Regions from separate parts of the Pseudomonas sp. HN11 genome, predicted to be linked through region 1. Evidence: predicted binding sites of a transcription regulator. Region 1 holds the regulator's gene; each other region holds the start of a gene.

The links. The regulator sigma-54, encoded in region 1, starts transcription at its own class of promoters, with help from an activator protein. The targets are predictions, from matches to a motif close to ANTGGCATNNANNTTGCTNT.
Region 2: glnA (type I glutamate--ammonia ligase) is a predicted target of sigma-54. The motif match lies at 2,817-2,836, and genes of this name have one in related genera.
Region 3: flgB (flagellar basal body rod protein FlgB) is a predicted target of sigma-54. The motif match lies at 1,700-1,719, and genes of this name have one in related genera.
Region 4: LVW35_RS15005 (circularly permuted type 2 ATP-grasp protein) is a predicted target of sigma-54. The motif match lies at 2,424-2,443, and genes of this name have one in related genera.

Annotation. Positions count from the first base shown of each region.
Region 1 is NZ_CP089985.1:972,035-976,244, reverse strand. Features, by position in the region: gene lptA (lipopolysaccharide transport periplasmic protein LptA) at 1-393, shown strand, start outside; gene lptB (LPS export ABC transporter ATP-binding protein) at 393-1,118, shown strand; gene LVW35_RS04380 (RNA polymerase factor sigma-54) at 1,303-2,796, shown strand; gene hpf (ribosome hibernation-promoting factor, HPF/YfiA family) at 2,872-3,177, shown strand; gene ptsN (PTS IIA-like nitrogen regulatory protein PtsN) at 3,188-3,652, shown strand; gene rapZ (RNase adapter RapZ) at 3,655-4,210, shown strand, end outside.
Region 2 is NZ_CP089985.1:351,907-356,116, forward strand. Features, by position in the region: gene LVW35_RS01650 (cupin domain-containing protein) at 123-548, opposite strand; gene LVW35_RS01655 (chorismate mutase) at 625-1,161, opposite strand; gene glnA (type I glutamate--ammonia ligase) at 1,310-2,716, opposite strand; gene thiI (tRNA uracil 4-sulfurtransferase ThiI) at 3,051-4,210, shown strand, end outside.
Region 3 is NZ_CP089985.1:4,821,619-4,825,828, reverse strand. Features, by position in the region: gene LVW35_RS21960 (chemotaxis protein CheV) at 1-583, shown strand, start outside; gene cheR (CheR family methyltransferase) at 626-1,453, shown strand; gene flgB (flagellar basal body rod protein FlgB) at 1,764-2,171, shown strand; gene flgC (flagellar basal body rod protein FlgC) at 2,175-2,618, shown strand; gene flgD (flagellar hook assembly protein FlgD) at 2,635-3,363, shown strand; gene flgE (flagellar hook protein FlgE) at 3,395-4,210, shown strand, end outside.
Region 4 is NZ_CP089985.1:3,294,262-3,298,471, forward strand. Features, by position in the region: gene LVW35_RS14990 (cation:proton antiporter) at 1-1,238, shown strand, start outside; gene LVW35_RS28930 (hypothetical protein) at 1,229-1,363, opposite strand; gene LVW35_RS14995 (hypothetical protein) at 1,375-1,587, opposite strand; gene LVW35_RS15000 (hypothetical protein) at 1,668-2,213, opposite strand; gene LVW35_RS15005 (circularly permuted type 2 ATP-grasp protein) at 2,615-4,024, shown strand; gene LVW35_RS15010 (alpha-E domain-containing protein) at 4,027-4,210, shown strand, end outside.

The sequences.
Region 1 (4,210 bases):
GTCGCCACCTACACCGGCGGTGTGATCATCACCCAGGGCTCGATGAAGATCACCGGCAATACGGTGACCCTGACTCGTACCCAGTCCGGCGACATTGACGTGGTCACTTCGGTGGGCAACCTGGCTTACTTCGAACAGAAGCAGGCGCCTACCGACACCGGCCCGATGAAAGGCTATGGCAAGACCATCCAGTACCACGCCCAGCAGAACCGCATCGTGCTGATCGACCAGGCCAAGGTACTCAGCCCCGATGGCAACTCCACGGAAGGTGAGAAAATCACCTACGACACCGTGAAACAGATCGCTAACGCCGGTCGTGCCAATGGCAGTAAGGTCACCGCACCTCGTCCACGCATCGACATGGTTATCCAGCCGAAGAAGAAGGCCGAGTAATGGCAACCCTGAAAGCCCAGCATCTGGCCAAGGCCTATAAAAGCCGTCAGGTCGTGCGCGATGTCAGCCTGTCGATCGACAGCGGCCAGATCGTCGGCTTGCTCGGCCCCAACGGCGCCGGCAAGACCACCTGCTTCTACATGATCGTTGGCCTGGTCCAGGCGGACCAGGGTCGTGTTCTGATCGACGACCTGGACGTGAGCCACCAGCCAATGCATGGCCGTGCGCGCGCCGGTATCGGCTATCTCCCGCAAGAGGCGTCGATCTTCCGCAAACTGTCGGTCGCCGATAACATCATGGCCATCCTCGAGACCCGCAAGGAACTCGACCGTGACGACCGTCGCAAGGAATTGGAAAGCCTGCTGCAGGAATTCCACATCAACCACATTCGCGACAACCTCGGCATGAGCCTTTCCGGTGGTGAGCGCCGCCGTGTGGAAATCGCCCGCGCCCTGGCCACCGCGCCCAAGTTCATCCTGCTGGACGAACCGTTTGCCGGCGTCGACCCGATCTCGGTCGGTGACATCAAGCAGATCATCCATCACCTCAAGGCCAAGGGCATTGGCGTGCTGATCACTGACCACAACGTCCGTGAGACACTCGATATCTGCGAAACCGCGTATATCGTCAACGATGGCCAACTGATCGCCGAAGGTGATTCCGCCACCATCCTGGCCAACGAACTGGTCAAGGAAGTGTACCTGGGTCACGAGTTCCGCCTGTAAACACCGTGGTGTCACGGCCGATGCCACGATGCGCGGGAGTCAATAAAAACCTCCGGATTTTTATTGTTACCGCGCTCTAGGCAAAGCCCCCGACATCAGGCATATAATTTGCTTATGTTTGGCGCTAACGCGCCCTGTCGTGGATGGCGCACTGCGCCGGCGAATAAGGTGTTAAGCCCCTGCCATGAAACCATCGCTAGTCCTGAGAATGGGCCAGCAGCTGACGATGACACCGCAGCTGCAACAGGCCATCCGCCTGCTCCAATTGTCGACCCTGGACCTGCAACAGGAAATCCAGGAGGCCCTGGAGTCCAATCCGATGCTCGAACGCCAGGAAGAAGGCGACGACTTCGATAACGCAGACCCGCTGGCCGATAACATCGAGCAAAAACCCAATTCCGACGTGCAGGAACCCTCCTATCAGGAAACCGCCCCTACGGTGGATAACCTTGAGGAAGGCGAATGGAACGAACGCATCCCCAACGAGCTTCCGGTAGATACCGCCTGGGAGGACGTCTACCAGACCAGCGCCAGCAGCTTGCCCAGCAATGACGATGACGAGTGGGACTTCACCACCCGCACCTCCGCTGGCGAGAGCTTGCAGAGCCATCTACTGTGGCAACTGAACCTGGCGCCGATGTCGGACACCGATCGCCTGATCGCCGTGACGCTGATCGACTGCATCAACAACCAGGGTTATCTGGACGAGACGCTCGAAGAGATTCTTGAGGCGTTCGATCCGGAGCTGGATATCGAGCTGGACGAAATCGAAGCCGTCCTGCACCGCATTCAACAGTTCGAGCCCGCCGGTATTGGCGCGCGCACCCTCAGCGAATGCCTGCTGCTGCAATTGCGCCAGCTGCCGGCCAAGACGCCCTGGCTCACCGAAGCCCAGCGCCTGGTCACTGATTACATCGACCTGCTGGGCAGCCGCGACTACAGTCAATTGATGCGCCGCATGAAGCTCAAGGAAGACGACCTGCGCCAGGTCATCGAGCTGGTACAGAGCCTCAACCCTCGCCCTGGCTCGCAAATCGAGTCCAGCGAAGCCGAATACGTGGTTCCCGACGTGATCGTGCGCAAGGACAACGAGCGTTGGCTGGTGGAGCTGAACCAGGAATCGGTGCCACGCCTGCGGGTCAACCCGCAATACGCCGGTTTCGTGCGTCGCGCCGACACCAGCGCCGACAACACCTTCATGCGCAACCAGTTGCAGGAAGCCCGCTGGTTCATCAAAAGCCTGCAAAGCCGCAACGAAACCCTGATGAAAGTGGCCACCCAGATCGTCGAGCACCAGCGCGGTTTCCTGGAATACGGCGACGAAGCAATGAAACCGCTGGTACTGCATGATATCGCTGAAGCGGTAGGCATGCATGAGTCGACGATTTCGCGGGTGACCACGCAAAAATTCATGCATACCCCACGGGGTATATATGAGCTGAAATACTTTTTCTCCAGCCACGTCAGCACCTCCGAAGGCGGTGAATGCTCGTCCACGGCGATCCGCGCGATCATCAAAAAACTGGTTGCGGCGGAAAATCAGAAAAAGCCATTGAGTGACAGTAAGATCGCTGGTTTACTGGAGGCACAAGGCATTCAGGTCGCCCGTCGAACCGTCGCCAAGTACCGCGAGTCCCTCGGGATCGCGCCTTCCAGCGAGCGTAAGCGTTTGATGTGACGGGCGGGCCACAGCGTTCCAGTGGCAGGTATTCCTACCTGCCGCTTTATGCACTGGCAACGAAGGAGAAGCTGTATGCAAGTCAACATCAGTGGACACCAGCTGGAAGTCACCAAACCCCTGCGTGAATACACCGAAAGCAAGCTGAACAAGCTGGCGGGGCATTTTGACAAGATCACCAATGTGCAGGTCATCATGGAGGTCGATAAGCTCAAGCAGAAAATCGAGGCCACCCTGCACGTACCGAATGCAAAGCTCGTCGCCAATGCGGAACATGAAGACATGTACGCGGCGATCGACTCGCTCTACGACAAGCTGGACCGCCAACTCATAAAGCATAAGGAAAAGAATCTGCACCTGATGCAAGGTACAGGTCGTTAACTCTCCCCCCATGATCCGACTTGAAACCATCCTGACCCCCGGCCGTTCCCTCGTGAATGTGCCGGGAGGCAGCAAGAAAAAAGCCCTCGAACAAATTGCCAACCTGATCGCGCGCGAAGTGCCGGATCTGGAGATGCAAGATGTGTTCGATGCGCTGATTGCCCGTGAAAAACTCGGCTCTACCGGTTTTGGTAACGGCATCGCCATTCCTCATTGCCGCCTCAAAGGCTGCGAAACACCCGTCAGCGCCCTGCTCCACCTGGAAGCCCCCATCGATTTCGACGCTATCGACGGCGCCCCGGTCGACCTGCTGTTCGTTCTGCTGGTCCCACAAGCCGCCACCGATGCACACCTGGAACTGCTCAGGCAGATCGCCAGCATGCTTGACCGCAAGGAAGTACGCGACAAACTGCGTAGCGCCAGTAGCAATGAGGCGCTGTACCAGGTTGTCCTGGATGAACAGAACGGGCAGTAATCATGCGTTTGATCATCGTCAGCGGCCGCTCCGGCTCGGGTAAAAGCACCGCCCTCAATGTTCTTGAGGATAACGGCTTCTATTGCATCGACAATTTGCCCGCTGGCCTGCTGCCGGAGTTGGCTGAACGCGCGTTGATCCACACCGAGCTGGCACAGCCCCTGGTCGCCGTTTCGATCGATGCCCGCAACCTGCCCAGCCACTTGGAGCGATTCCCGCAATTGCTCGAGGAAGTACGGGCCAAGCACATCCATTGCGATGTGCTTTATCTGGATGCTGACGAGGAGACCCTGTTAAAGCGCTTCTCTGAAACCCGTCGGCGTCACCCCCTCAGCAGCCCCCACCGCTCGCTTGCCGAAGCCATTGAAGACGAAACCAAGCTGCTGGGGCCGATCATTGACCTTGCCGACCTCAAGATCAACACCACCAGCCTCAATCTGTACCAGCTGCGGGATGCCATCAAGCTACGCCTGCTGAACCAGCCGGAGCCCGGCACAGCGTTTCTGGTCGAGTCATTCGGGTTCAAGCGCGGCATGCCAGTGGACGCCGACCTGGTGT
Region 2 (4,210 bases), 620 kb from region 1:
AATGGGCTGAACGGATGGGAAGAGTGCAGCCTGTTGCACCAATATAGTGCGGTTTTGTGAAGGTTGTTCAGGAAGTGGTGAGCGGACCGTTTTCAAGGCGGGGTGAAAACGATCCGGGACGGTCAGTGTTGCTCTGACAGCGGCATGCCTGGAGTGCCCGCGTAAAAGACCAGAAGCTCAACCGGGGTGTCTCCGGTAATGCCGCGATGTTCAGTGCCCACCATCTCGGCCAGGGTTTGTCCCTGCCTTAAGGTCCGTGTGACCCCGCTGCTGCGGGCTTCAACGGTTAGCTCACCCGAAACGATGTAGGCGGCGTTAGGCATGGGGTGGGTGTGCCATGGCAGTTGTGTATGGGCGGGGATTTTCAGGCGTATCAGCGTGATTTGCGGCGGGCCGGACGGGTAGGCTTTGTAGGGCGCGCCGTCCCATGATTCGCTGCGTTCAAGCAAGACCTCTTTCTCGATCTGTGTTGCAACCTTTGCCTGGGTGCCGCAGCCCAGCAACGACAAACCTATCCCTGCTGCAATCAAGCATTTGAAGATGTCCATGGTCCATCCTGTTCTGTGAGTGAACGCTCAGGCTATGGCTGTGGGCTCAGGTGAGGATGCAGGACGGTTCCTCAAATCAAGTAGGTCGAACGCATAGTTCGGCGGTGGCACGGATCATCGCCAGTTGGCGCAGCGGATCGTTCAGTGGCTCATGCACGGCGTCGGTCAGCCACTGTGGGCACTGCGGGTCGGTGCGCTGCGGGGTGAAGTCAGCCAATTGCTGCAGCAGGCGTTTTTGCAATTCGTCCAACTGCGGACGGATCTGCTTCACCAAGTCCAGGCGCGGATCGTCAGGCGCCTTGCCCTGGAATTGCCAGTCGGACAGGTGGGTGTACTGCACCAGTTTGTTCGCTTCGATCTGCGCCGAGAAAAACTGCTCGACGGCGGCAGGCGCCAATTTGTAGCTCGGTGCCTGGGCTACGACGCTGGCGATCACTTCCTGTTCGCGCTTTTTGTCCTCTACAGGCTTTTTACTGTCCCATTTGCTCAGGGCGACCTGGTCAGCGATCTCCAGGCGTTCGGCGATGCTGTTGAGCAGAGGTTCGAGTGTGGGTGGCGCGGCGGATGCACAAGTGCTGACTAGCAGTAGGGCTAATGCAAGTCGATGTTTCAATGGAGATCTCCTTGTAGGAGCGGGCTTGCCCGCGATGGCGGTGGGTCAGTCATACACCAGGAGACAGGGAGTGCGCTATCCCAGACAAAAGAAGACCTCCCGAAGGAGGTCTTTTTTTCATCACGCTACATTGAGCAGCGCTACCGGATCAGCAGCTGTAGTACAGCTCGTATTCCAGTGGGTGTACGAAGGTGCGGACCTTGATTTCTTCTTCGCTTTTCAGAGCGATGTAGGCATCGATGAAGTCGTCGCTGAACACGCCGCCTTTGGTCAGGAACGCACGGCCCTTGTCCAGCTCTTCCAGGGCTTCTTTCAGGCTGCCGCACACTTGTGGGATCTCTTTGGCCTCTTCAGGCGGCAGGTCGTACAAGTTCTTGTCGGCGGCGTCGCCTGGGTGGATCTTGTTCTGGATGCCGTCCAGGCCAGCCATAAGCAGTGCAGCGAAGCCCAGGTACGGGTTGGCTGCTGGATCCGGGAAGCGCGCTTCGATACGGCGAGCGCGAGGGCTGGACACGTAAGGAATACGGATCGAAGCGGAACGGTTACGCGCCGAGTAGGCCAGCATCACTGGAGCTTCGAAGCCTGGGACCAGACGCTTGTAGGAGTTGGTCGACGGGTTGGTGAAGCCGTTCAGGGCCTTACCGTGCTTGATGATACCGCCGATGAAGTACAGGGCGGTGTCGGACAGGCCGGCATACCCTTCGCCAGCGAAGGTGTTCTTGCCATCTTTGGCGATGGACAGGTGAACGTGCATACCCGAACCGTTATCGCCATACAGAGGCTTAGGCATGAAGGTAGCGGTACGGCCATAGGCAACGGCAGTGTTGTGTACGCAGTACTTCAGGGTCTGTACTTCGTCAGCCTTGGCAACCAGGGTGTTGAACTTCACACCGATTTCGTTCTGACCGGCAGTGGCCACTTCGTGGTGGTGCACTTCGATGACCAGGCCCATGTCTTCCATGGCGTTGCACATGGAGGTACGGATTTCGTGGTCGTGGTCGAACGGCGGAACTGGGAAGTAACCCCCTTTGATACCTGGACGGTGGCCATGGTTGCCGCCTTCCACGTCCTGGTCAGACATCCAGGAGCCTTGTTCGGAGTAGATCTTGAACATGGAACCGGAGATGTCGGACTTGAACTTGACCTGGTCGAAGATGAAGAATTCTGGCTCCGGGCCCACGAATACGGTGTCACCGATACCGGTCGACTTCAGGTATTCCTCGGCGCGCTTGGCGATCGCACGTGGGTCGCGGTCGTAGCCTTGCATGGTCGAGGGCTCGATCACGTCGCAGACCAGGATCAGGGTCGGCTCTTCGGTGAATGGGTCCAGCACGGCGGTGCTGTCGTCCGGCATCAGGATCATGTCGGAGGCTTCAATGCCTTTCCAGCCAGCGATGGAGGAACCGTCGAACATTTTGCCTTCTTCGAAGAAAGCTTCATCCAGCGCGTCGCGAGCCGGCATGGTCACGTGGTGCTGAGTGCCTTTGGTGTCCGTGAAGCGCAGATCAATCCATTTAACGTCATGATCTTTGATGAGTTGAACCGACTTCGACATAGTGTCCTCCGGGTGGCTTCGGGCTGGGGTAGTGGAGTTAGCCCTAAGAATGTGGGTGATGCCGGCGCGGATACTCCGCCATGGCAACCTGCCTCACAAGAGAGCAAATTGCATGCCAGTGCGCCAACATGGGTTTTCTGCTCCAAAAACGACCCTATAAAGGTGCATTGCGACAAATGCCCAAAAATAGCGCACCGCAATGTAGCGTAAGGGTGCGTAAATGCACCTCTTTAGTGCGTGGTGCGTGCGATGCATATTAACTGGTTAAACCTTGAGCGATTTCCGCTATAATCCGCGCCCCCCTTTTTCAGCAGGCCCGGCGCGCGCTGTTTCCATGAAATTAATCGTTAAAGTCTTCCCCGAGATCACCATCAAAAGCCGACCCGTACGGACGCGTTTCATCCGTCAGTTGGCCAAGAACATCCGTGCCGTGCTCCGCGATCTGGACCCGGCTGTGGTGGTGAACGGCGTGTGGGATAACCTCGAGCTGGAAACCCGTATCACCGAGCCCAAAGCCTTGAAGGACATGACCGAGCGCCTGAGCTGCATGCCGGGCATCGCGCATTTCCTGCAGGTCGATGAGTACCCGCTGGGCGACTTCGACGACATCACCGAGAAGTGCAAACAGCACTACGGCGACTCGCTTACCGGCAAGCTCTTTTCGGTGCGCTGCAAGCGTGCCGGCAAGCACAGCTTCAGCTCCATGGATGTCGAAAAGTATGTCGGCAGCAAGCTGCGTCGCGAGTGCGGCGCAGCCGGAATTTCCCTGAAAGCGCCGCAAATTGAAGTGCGCATGGAAATTCGCGACCAACGGTTGTTTGTGATCCACAGCCAGCACAACAGCATCGGCGGCTACCCGCTGGGCGCCCTGGAACAGACCCTGGTATTGATGTCCGGCGGTTTCGATTCCACCGTTGCCGCTTACCAGATCATGCGCCGCGGCCTGATGAGTCACTTCTGCTTCTTTAATCTGGGCGGGCGTGCACACGAATTGGGCGTGATGGAAGTCGCGCACTTTATCTGGAAGAAGTACGGCAGCTCCCAACGCGTGCTATTTGTGAGCGTACCGTTCGAGGAAGTGCTGGGGGAAATTCTCGGCAAAGTCGATAACGGTCATATGGGCGTGGTATTGAAGCGTATGATGTTGCGCGCTGCCTCGCGGATCGCCGACAAGTTGCAGATCGACGCACTGGTAACCGGTGAGGCGATCTCCCAGGTGTCCAGCCAGACGCTGCCGAACCTGTCGATCATCGATTGCGTCACCGAGAAGCTGGTGCTGCGCCCGCTGGTCGCCAGCCACAAGCAGGACATCATCGACCTGGCAGAACAGATCGGTACAGCCGACTTTGCCAAACACATGCCCGAGTATTGCGGGGTCATTTCTGTGAACCCCAAGACCCACGCCAAGCGCCACCGCGTGGAGCATGAAGAGAAAGAATTCGACATGGCGATTCTGGAGCGTGCGCTCGAGAACGCCAAGCTGGTTCCGATCGA
Region 3 (4,210 bases), 2.4 Mb from region 1:
GGAGGAGATCCATCCGCCGCCCAAGGGCACCGGTCGCGATCACTACCTCACGGCGGTGACGCGCGTGGATAACCAGTTGGTGGAGATCATCGACGTGGAGAAAATCCTCGCCGAAGTGGCGCCGACCTCGGAATCGATTTCCGTGGGTGTGGTGGACGCCGAAACCGCGCACAAGGCCGTGTCCCTGCGCGTGCTGACGGTGGACGACTCCTCGGTGGCGCGTAAACAGGTGACCCGCTGTCTGCAAACCGTTGGTGTGGAAGTGGTAGCCCTCAATGACGGTCGCCAGGCGCTGGATTACCTGCGCAAGCTGGTGGACGACGGCAAAAAGCCGGAAGAAGAATTCTTGATGATGATCTCTGACATCGAGATGCCGGAAATGGACGGCTACACCCTCACGGCTGAGATACGCAACGATCCACGCATGCAAAAATTGCATATCATCCTGCATACTTCGTTGTCGGGTGTATTCAACCAGGCGATGGTCAAGAAGGTCGGTGCGGATGACTTTTTGGCGAAATTCCGTCCTGATGACCTGGCATCCCGGGTTGTCGACCGGATCAAGGCAGCAGATCACGGCTAAGGTGTTTTCCTTGGCGGTCATACGATTTTAGAGGCGGTATCAGTGTCTACGGGTAATTTGGATTTCGAACAGTTCCGGGTCTTCCTGGAAAAAGCCTGTGGCATATTGCTCGGTGAAAACAAGCAGTACCTGGTATCCAGCCGTCTCAACAAACTGATGGAACAGCAGGGCATCAAGTCGTTGGGTGAGCTGGTCCAGCGCATCCAGGGGCAGCCGCGCAGCGGGCTCAAGGAGATGGTGGTCGATGCCATGACCACCAACGAAACCCTGTGGTTTCGTGACACCTACCCCTTTGAAGTACTCAAAAACAAAGTGCTGCCGGAGGCCATCAAGGCCAGCCCGGGCCAGCGCCTGCGCATTTGGTCGGCCGCCTGCTCTTCGGGGCAGGAACCCTACTCGATCTCGATGTCCATTGATGAGTTCGAGCGGACCAACATGGGCCAGTTGAAGGCCGGCGCGCAAATCGTGGCCACCGACCTGTCCGGCACCATGCTCACCAACTGCAAGACTGGCGAGTACGACAGCCTGGCCCTGGGCCGTGGTTTGTCCCAGGAACGCCTGCAGCGTTACTTCGACCCGAAAGGGGCGGGACGCTGGGCGGTCAAGGCGCCGATCAAGAACCGCGTGGAATTCCGCTCGTTCAATCTGCTCGATAGCTACGCCAGCCTGGGCAAGTTCGACATGGTGTTCTGCCGCAACGTGCTGATCTACTTCTCGGCCGAAGTGAAGAAAGACATCCTGCTGCGCATTCATGGCACGCTCAAGCGCGGTGGTTATCTGTTCCTCGGCGCCTCTGAAGCGCTCAACGGTCTGCCGGACCATTTCCAGATGGTGCAGTGCAGCCCGGGGATCATCTACCAGGCCAAATAAGCCGTACGCAGTCAAAAATGTGGGAGTGGGCTTGCTCGCGAAAGCGCAATGTCAGTCACTGATAAGGTGACTGACCCACCGCATTCGCGAGCAAGCCCGCTCCCACATTTGTTTTGCGGCAATCCTTTCGAAAGCGGCAACGTCTATTGCCGCTTTACTGGCGTCACGCGGAAACCGCTTGCCGCTTTTCTGGCATTGCCACCCGGCAATCTCCCCTCAGGCCCTTTAAATACGGGCTCAGCGCAAACTGGCACACACCTTGCTATAACCCAGTTAACGAAAAGCAGGTCAGCCCTTGAAGGTTTCCACCATGAGCATCAGCTTCGATAAAGCGCTCGGTATCCACGAACAAGCCCTGGGCTTCCGCGCCCAGCGTGCCGAAGTCCTGGCCAACAACATTGCCAACGCCGACACCCCGAACTACAAGGCTCGGGACCTGGACTTCTCCGCCGTGCTCGCCGCACAGCAAGACAAGACCAAGAACGGCACCTTCGCCTTGAACATGACCAACAGCCGTCATATCGAAGCGCAAGGCCTGAGCAGTGGTGACGAGTCGCTGTTGTATCGCACGCCAATGCAGCCGTCGATCGATCAGAACACCGTCGACGCGCAGCTGGAGCAATCGGCCTACGCCGAGAACTCGGTGAACTTTCAAGCCAGCTTCACCCTGCTTAACAGCAAATTCAAAGGGCTGATGTCAGCCCTGCGTGGAGAGTAAGCCATGTCCCTGTCCAGTGTTTTCAATATTGCCGGCAGTGGCATGAGCGCGCAGACCACGCGTTTGAACACCGTCGCCAGTAACATCGCCAACGCCGAGACCGTGTCTTCGAGCATTGACCAGACCTACCGCGCCCGTCATCCGGTGTTCGCCACCATGTTCCAGGGCGGCCAGGCGGGCGGCAGCGATTCGTTGTTCCAGGACCAGGGCGCCGCTGGCTCCGGCGTGCAGGTGCTCGGTGTGGTCGAAGACCAGAGCAACCTCGAAGCCCGCTACGAGCCCAACCATCCCGCCGCGAACGAAAAGGGTTATGTCTACTACCCCAACGTCAACGTGGTCGAGGAAATGGCCGACATGATTTCCGCCAGCCGCTCGTTCCAGACCAACGCGGAAATGATGAACACCGCCAAAGCCATGATGCAGAAGGTCCTGACCCTGGGTCAGTGATAAGGGGCGCCAACTAATGGCCATTGTTGATACGAGTAACAACACGCCAGTCCAGGACCTTTTCAATTCCAAGGTCAAGACCGCGACAGACAACGCCAGCAGCCTGGGCGACGCGTCCAAGGCCGCGACCGGCAAACAAGCGCTGGGCAAGGATGCGTTCCTGCAACTGCTGGTCACCCAGCTGAAAAACCAGAACCCGCTGTCGCCGCAAGACAACGGCGCGTTCGTGGCCCAGCTGGCGCAGTTCAGCAGTCTGGAAGGCATCAACACCCTGAACGACTCGGTGAATGCGATCTCCAGCAACTTCAGCTCGTCGCAAGCGCTGCAGGCGTCGTCGTTGGTAGGGCGCTCGATCATCATCCAGACCGACAAGGCCATGGTTGATACCAGCAAGAGCATGACCGGTTCGGTGGATGTCACAGCGGCCACAGGCAACGTTACCGTCAAGGTCACCGACAAAGATGGCAACCTGGTCCGCACCATCGAAATGGGCGCCCAGAGTGCTGGCAGCCAGAGCTTTATCTGGGATGGCAAGAACGACAAGGGCGAGGTCGCTCCTGCGGGCACCTACACCTTCAATGCCACCACCAAGAATGACAAAGGCGACGCCGTTGCCCTGGCCACTTCGCTGCCGGCCACGGTCACGAGCGTGACCTTGAGCAAGACCGGCGGCGAAATGCTGCTGAACCTGGCGGGCGGCATGGGCAGCGTCAAGCTGTCACAAATTCAGACTATCGGTACATAGAGCCGGCTAAATACGGCAGAGGGAGAGAAATATGTCTTTTAATATCGGCCTTAGCGGTCTCTATGCGGCCAACAAACAACTGGACGTGACCGGCAACAACATCGCCAACGTCGCAACCACGGGCTTCAAGTCGTCCCGTGCGGAATTCGCGGACATCTATGCCGCCTCCAAGTTGGGCACCGGCCAGAATAGCATCGGCAATGGCGTGAACCTGGCGGCTGTGTCCCAGCAGTTCACCCAAGGTGACGTGAACGGCAGCGGCGGCATTCTGGACATGGCGATCCAGGGCGGTGGTTTCTTCGTGCAGAAGGGCAGCGATGGGTCGCTGGAGTACACCCGTAGCGGTGCCTTCCGTGCCGACAAAGACGGCTATATCACCAACAACACCGGAACCTCGCGTTTGCAAGGCTACGCGGCGGATGCTGACGGCAAGATCATCAAGGGCGGCCTGACCGACCTGCAACTGAACCTGTCGAACCTGCCGCCCAAGGCGTCCACCAAAGTGGACTCCACCAGTAACCTGAACTCCTCGGAGCCGGTGATCGACCAGGTGGCGAAGCCGTTCAACCCGGGCGATACCAGCACCTTCACCACCCAGTACAGCACCACCTTGTATGACTCCCAGGGCAATGCGCACCCGATGGTGCAGTACCTGGTGAAGACCGACGGCAACAAGTGGAATGCCTACACGCTGATTGACGGTCGCAACCCGGACGGTTCGCCACCTTTCGGTACAGGTGCAGATGTGAAGGCCCCAGTGCCATCAACCTTGACCTTTGATGGTGCCGGCAAGCTCACCAGTGTCGTGACCGGTACTGAGTCCAATAAGACGCTGACCATTACCGGT
Region 4 (4,210 bases), 2.3 Mb from region 1:
GCGTGGGGATCGGCCCACTGGGCGTTGACCTGCTGCATCTGGATATCAAAAACTCCGCGCGCTGGATGGAGCATCTCACCGAAGTCGCGGTGCTGTTTTCACTGTTTGTCAGCGGCTTGAAACTGCGTCTGCCCCTCAAGCACCGTACCTGGCGCATTGCGTTTGGCATGGCCGGGCCGGTGATGCTGCTGACCATCCTGGGAATCAGCTTGGCGCTGCATTACTTGTTTGCGCTGTCGTGGGGCGTGTCGCTGCTGGTAGGCGCGATCCTGGCGCCGACGGATCCGGTGCTGGCGGGCCTGGTGCAGGTCAATAACGCTCAGGATTACGATGCGCTGCGCTTCGGCTTGTCCGGCGAGGCGGGTTTGAACGACGGCACCGCCTTCCCTTTTGTGATTTTCGCCCTGCTGTTCATGCAACACGGCGGGTTTGACGGCGAGTGGCTGGGCGGTTGGGTGTTGAAAAACCTGATGTGGGCGGTGCCGGCCGGTTTGTTGATCGGCTACTGGATGGGCCGCGGTATTGGCCGCGTGACGCTGTGGCTGCGCATCACTAACAGTGACAGCACGCTCTCGCCCAATGACTACCTGACCCTCGCCCTGATTGCGCTGGCCTACGTGATCGCCGAGGCGGTGGGTGGTTATGGCTTTCTGTCGGTGTTTGCAGCGGGGCTTGGCTTGCGCCAGGCGGAATTCCGCTCCACCGGAAACTCGCAAACGCCTTCGGAGCATCTGGCATTGCCGGTGGTGGGCCATTTGGAAGTCGAGCCGGACCGCGCGTTGCAGGGCGATGTGAGCGAACTGAAGGACACCCAGATCGCCGCGGGCGTCATGATGGGCGACATGCTGTCATTCGGCAGCCTGGTGGAACGCTCGATGGAAGTGTTCCTGGTGACCGTATTGGGGATTGTGCTGATCAGCCACTGGGATTGGCGGGCATTGCCGATGGCGGCGTTGTTGTTTTGCGTGATTCGGCCGGTCAGTGTGCTGGCGATGCCCTGGGGGCGCCTGATTGACTACCCACAACGCGGCCTGATGGGATGGTTCGGCATTCGCGGGATCGGCAGCATTTACTACCTGTTCTACGCACTCAACCACGGGCTGATCGGCACCAGCAGCGCGGTGGCGGTGAACCTGACCCTGTCGGTGATTGCCCTGAGCATCGTCGTTCATGGCCTGAGTACCCAGCCAATGCTGGCGTGGTATGAACGACGTGCCAGGGTGAAGGCTCAGTCCTGATTCTCGGTATTGCCCACATCCGCCGCTTCATCCAGGTCGTTGAGCGGCACTTCTGCATCATCCATCAATGAGCCCGGGTCTTCATTGCCTGGGTCATTGAGTTCATCGTCGAGTTCTTTTGACATGACCGCCTCCGCTAACCGCCTTGGGTATCGATATCGGCATCGGTTTCAGGCTTGAGCTCAGGCTCAGGTTTGAAGTCTGGACTGTAGTCGTTTTCCTTGGCCTTGGGGTCTTTGGTTGGAACCGGGTCTTTTGGCGCATCGGCAGCCGTACCGGGAGCCGGTTCGCCGCCATCAATTGCCGGGTCGTTGCGACCGCTGACTTGGGGATCGTCGTGTGTGCTCATGGGTCACCTCTTCGCAGTGTCGGGAAAATGCAGGCTGCGTAAAGGTAAGGTCGCGTACGGGTCAATGAAGTTCCAATTGGTTAAGAGCCTGGATTATCGACCTGGATGTAAAACGAGTAAGCGGCGAGAAGAACCCAGAACACCATGAACAGCCACGGTGCGCGCATCGAGAACAACAACGACTTGCGGTAGCCCTTGTGGGACGACTCCATTTCCGAAAACAACGGCGACTCGTCATAGGCCATCCCCATTACTGGCTCGCTGCGCAGCAGTTCGCTTTGCTTGAAGTGCCAGTGATCGATGATGTCATACGCCGCGCGGATCCCCGGCCAGGCGTTGAGAGAACTGAGAATGCCCAGCGCCGCGAGGAAAGTCGGCACGACCACGGTGAACAGCTTGCCCCACTCCGGGTTGAGGTTGCCCATACCGGAGACAAAGGCGATGACCAGGAATGACTGCGCCGTCAGGTAGGAGTCGGTTCGGTTGGCCAGGATGGTGGTTTCGTATTGGATTTCGCGCCGGTAAAAATCCAGACGGTCCTTGGGGGAGCCGAAGATTTTGGCGCTGTGTTCGCTGTGATCGGTCAGCGCCGCTTCCGGTGTGGTGGGAGAGATGATTCTGGGCACGTCGATGCTCCATGCGGGTTCGTGTCCTGTTAGAAGAATGGGGATAGGTGAAGTTCAAGTTTGTTCGCGCACCAACTCGGAGCATGGAGTGCACCGTACTGAGCGAGCTGTTGTGGTGAACGGGCTTTGTAGTGAGCGGGCTTGCCCCGCGCTGAGCCCGCTTACCACAGCAAGCTCGCTCACTACAAAGGGATCTGGTGTTTTGGGGATTTCGGCACACGCATTGCTTTATCCATTCATCCGCCCGGACACAGGAGCATTGGTTACCCCCAGACCCAGAGCCGACCCCACAAGAAAGTAAGGACCAGGCCCATTGGCACTCTCCGCCACGGGCTCATAAAAAATGCGTTTTTGAAACGGCAGTGCCCCCCTGTTCCCCTCGGCACTGACAAGGTACTGGAATGGCTCGATCTTTCTTCGATGAAATGAATGATGCAAACGGCGCATGCCGTGCGCATTATCAGGATTTCTCCCGCTGGCTGGCGAACACGCCGCCGGAACTGCTGGCCCAGCGTCGCCGTGAAGCCGATCTGCTGTTCCACCGCGCCGGGATCACCTTCACCCTGTATGGCGACGAGCAGGACACCGAACGCCTGATCCCCTTCGACATCATCCCCCGCAGCATCCCCGCCAGTGAATGGAGTGTGATCGAGCGCGGCTGTATCCAGCGCGTCAACGCACTGAACATGTTTCTTGCCGACATCTACCACGATCAGCGCATCATCAAGGCCGGGATCATTCCGGCCGACCAGGTGCTGGGTAACGAGGGTTATCAGAAGGCCATGGTCGGCCTGGACCTGCACCGCGACCTCTATTCGCACATCTCCGGTGTGGACCTGGTGCGCGACGGCGACGGCACCTACTACGTGCTCGAAGATAACCTGCGCACTCCCAGCGGCGTAAGCTACATGCTCGAAGACCGCAAGATGATGATGCGCCTGTTTCCCGAGGTGTTCGCCAAGCAGCGCATCGCACCGGTGGACCATTACCCCAACCTGCTGCTCAAGACCCTGAAAAGTTCAAGCCGCCTGGACAATCCCAACGTGGTGGTGCTGACGCCGGGCCGCTTCAACAGCGCGTTCTTCGAGCATGCGTTCCTCGCCCGGGAAATGGGCGTTGAGTTGGTAGAAGGCGCGGACCTGTTTGTGCAGGACCTCAAGGTATTCATGCGCACCACCGACGGCCCCAAGCCGGTGGATGTCATCTACCGGCGTATCGACGACGCCTTCCTCGACCCCAAGGCCTTCAACCCCGAGTCGATGCTGGGCGTGCCCGGCCTGGTCGCCGCCTATTGCGCCGGCAATGTGGTGCTGGCCAATGCCATCGGCACCGGCGTTGCCGACGACAAGTCGATCTACCCCTACGTGCCGGAAATGATCCGTTTCTATCTGGATGAAGAGCCGGTGCTACAAAACGTACCGACCTTTCAATGCCGCAAGCCGGATGAACTGTCCCACGTACTCGCCAACCTGGCGGAACTGGTGGTCAAGGAAACCCAGGGCTCCGGCGGCTACGGCATGTTAGTCGGCCCAGCCTCTAGCGCCGCCGAAATCGAGGACTTCCGCCAACGCATCAAGGCCAGGCCCCACGCGTATATCGCCCAACCGACCCTGAGCCTTTCCACCTGCCCCACGTTTGTCGAAAACGGCATCGCGCCTCGGCATATCGACTTGCGACCGTTTGTGCTCTCGGGCAAAGAAACCCGCTTGGTGCCCGGCGGCCTCACCCGTGTGGCATTAAAGGAAGGCTCGCTGATCGTCAATTCGTCGCAAGGCGGCGGAACCAAGGACACCTGGGTGGTGGAGGGCTGAGTATGTTGAGTAGAACCGCCGCAGATCTGTATTGGATGTCCCGCTACCTGGAGCGCGCCGAGAACCTGGCGCGCATGCTCGAAGTCAGTTATTCCCTGTCGTTGATGCCCCAAGCCGGGCGCAGCGACGGCCTGGATGAACTGGCCATGTCGTTGCTCAGCAGCGGCACCCTCGACAACTACCTTG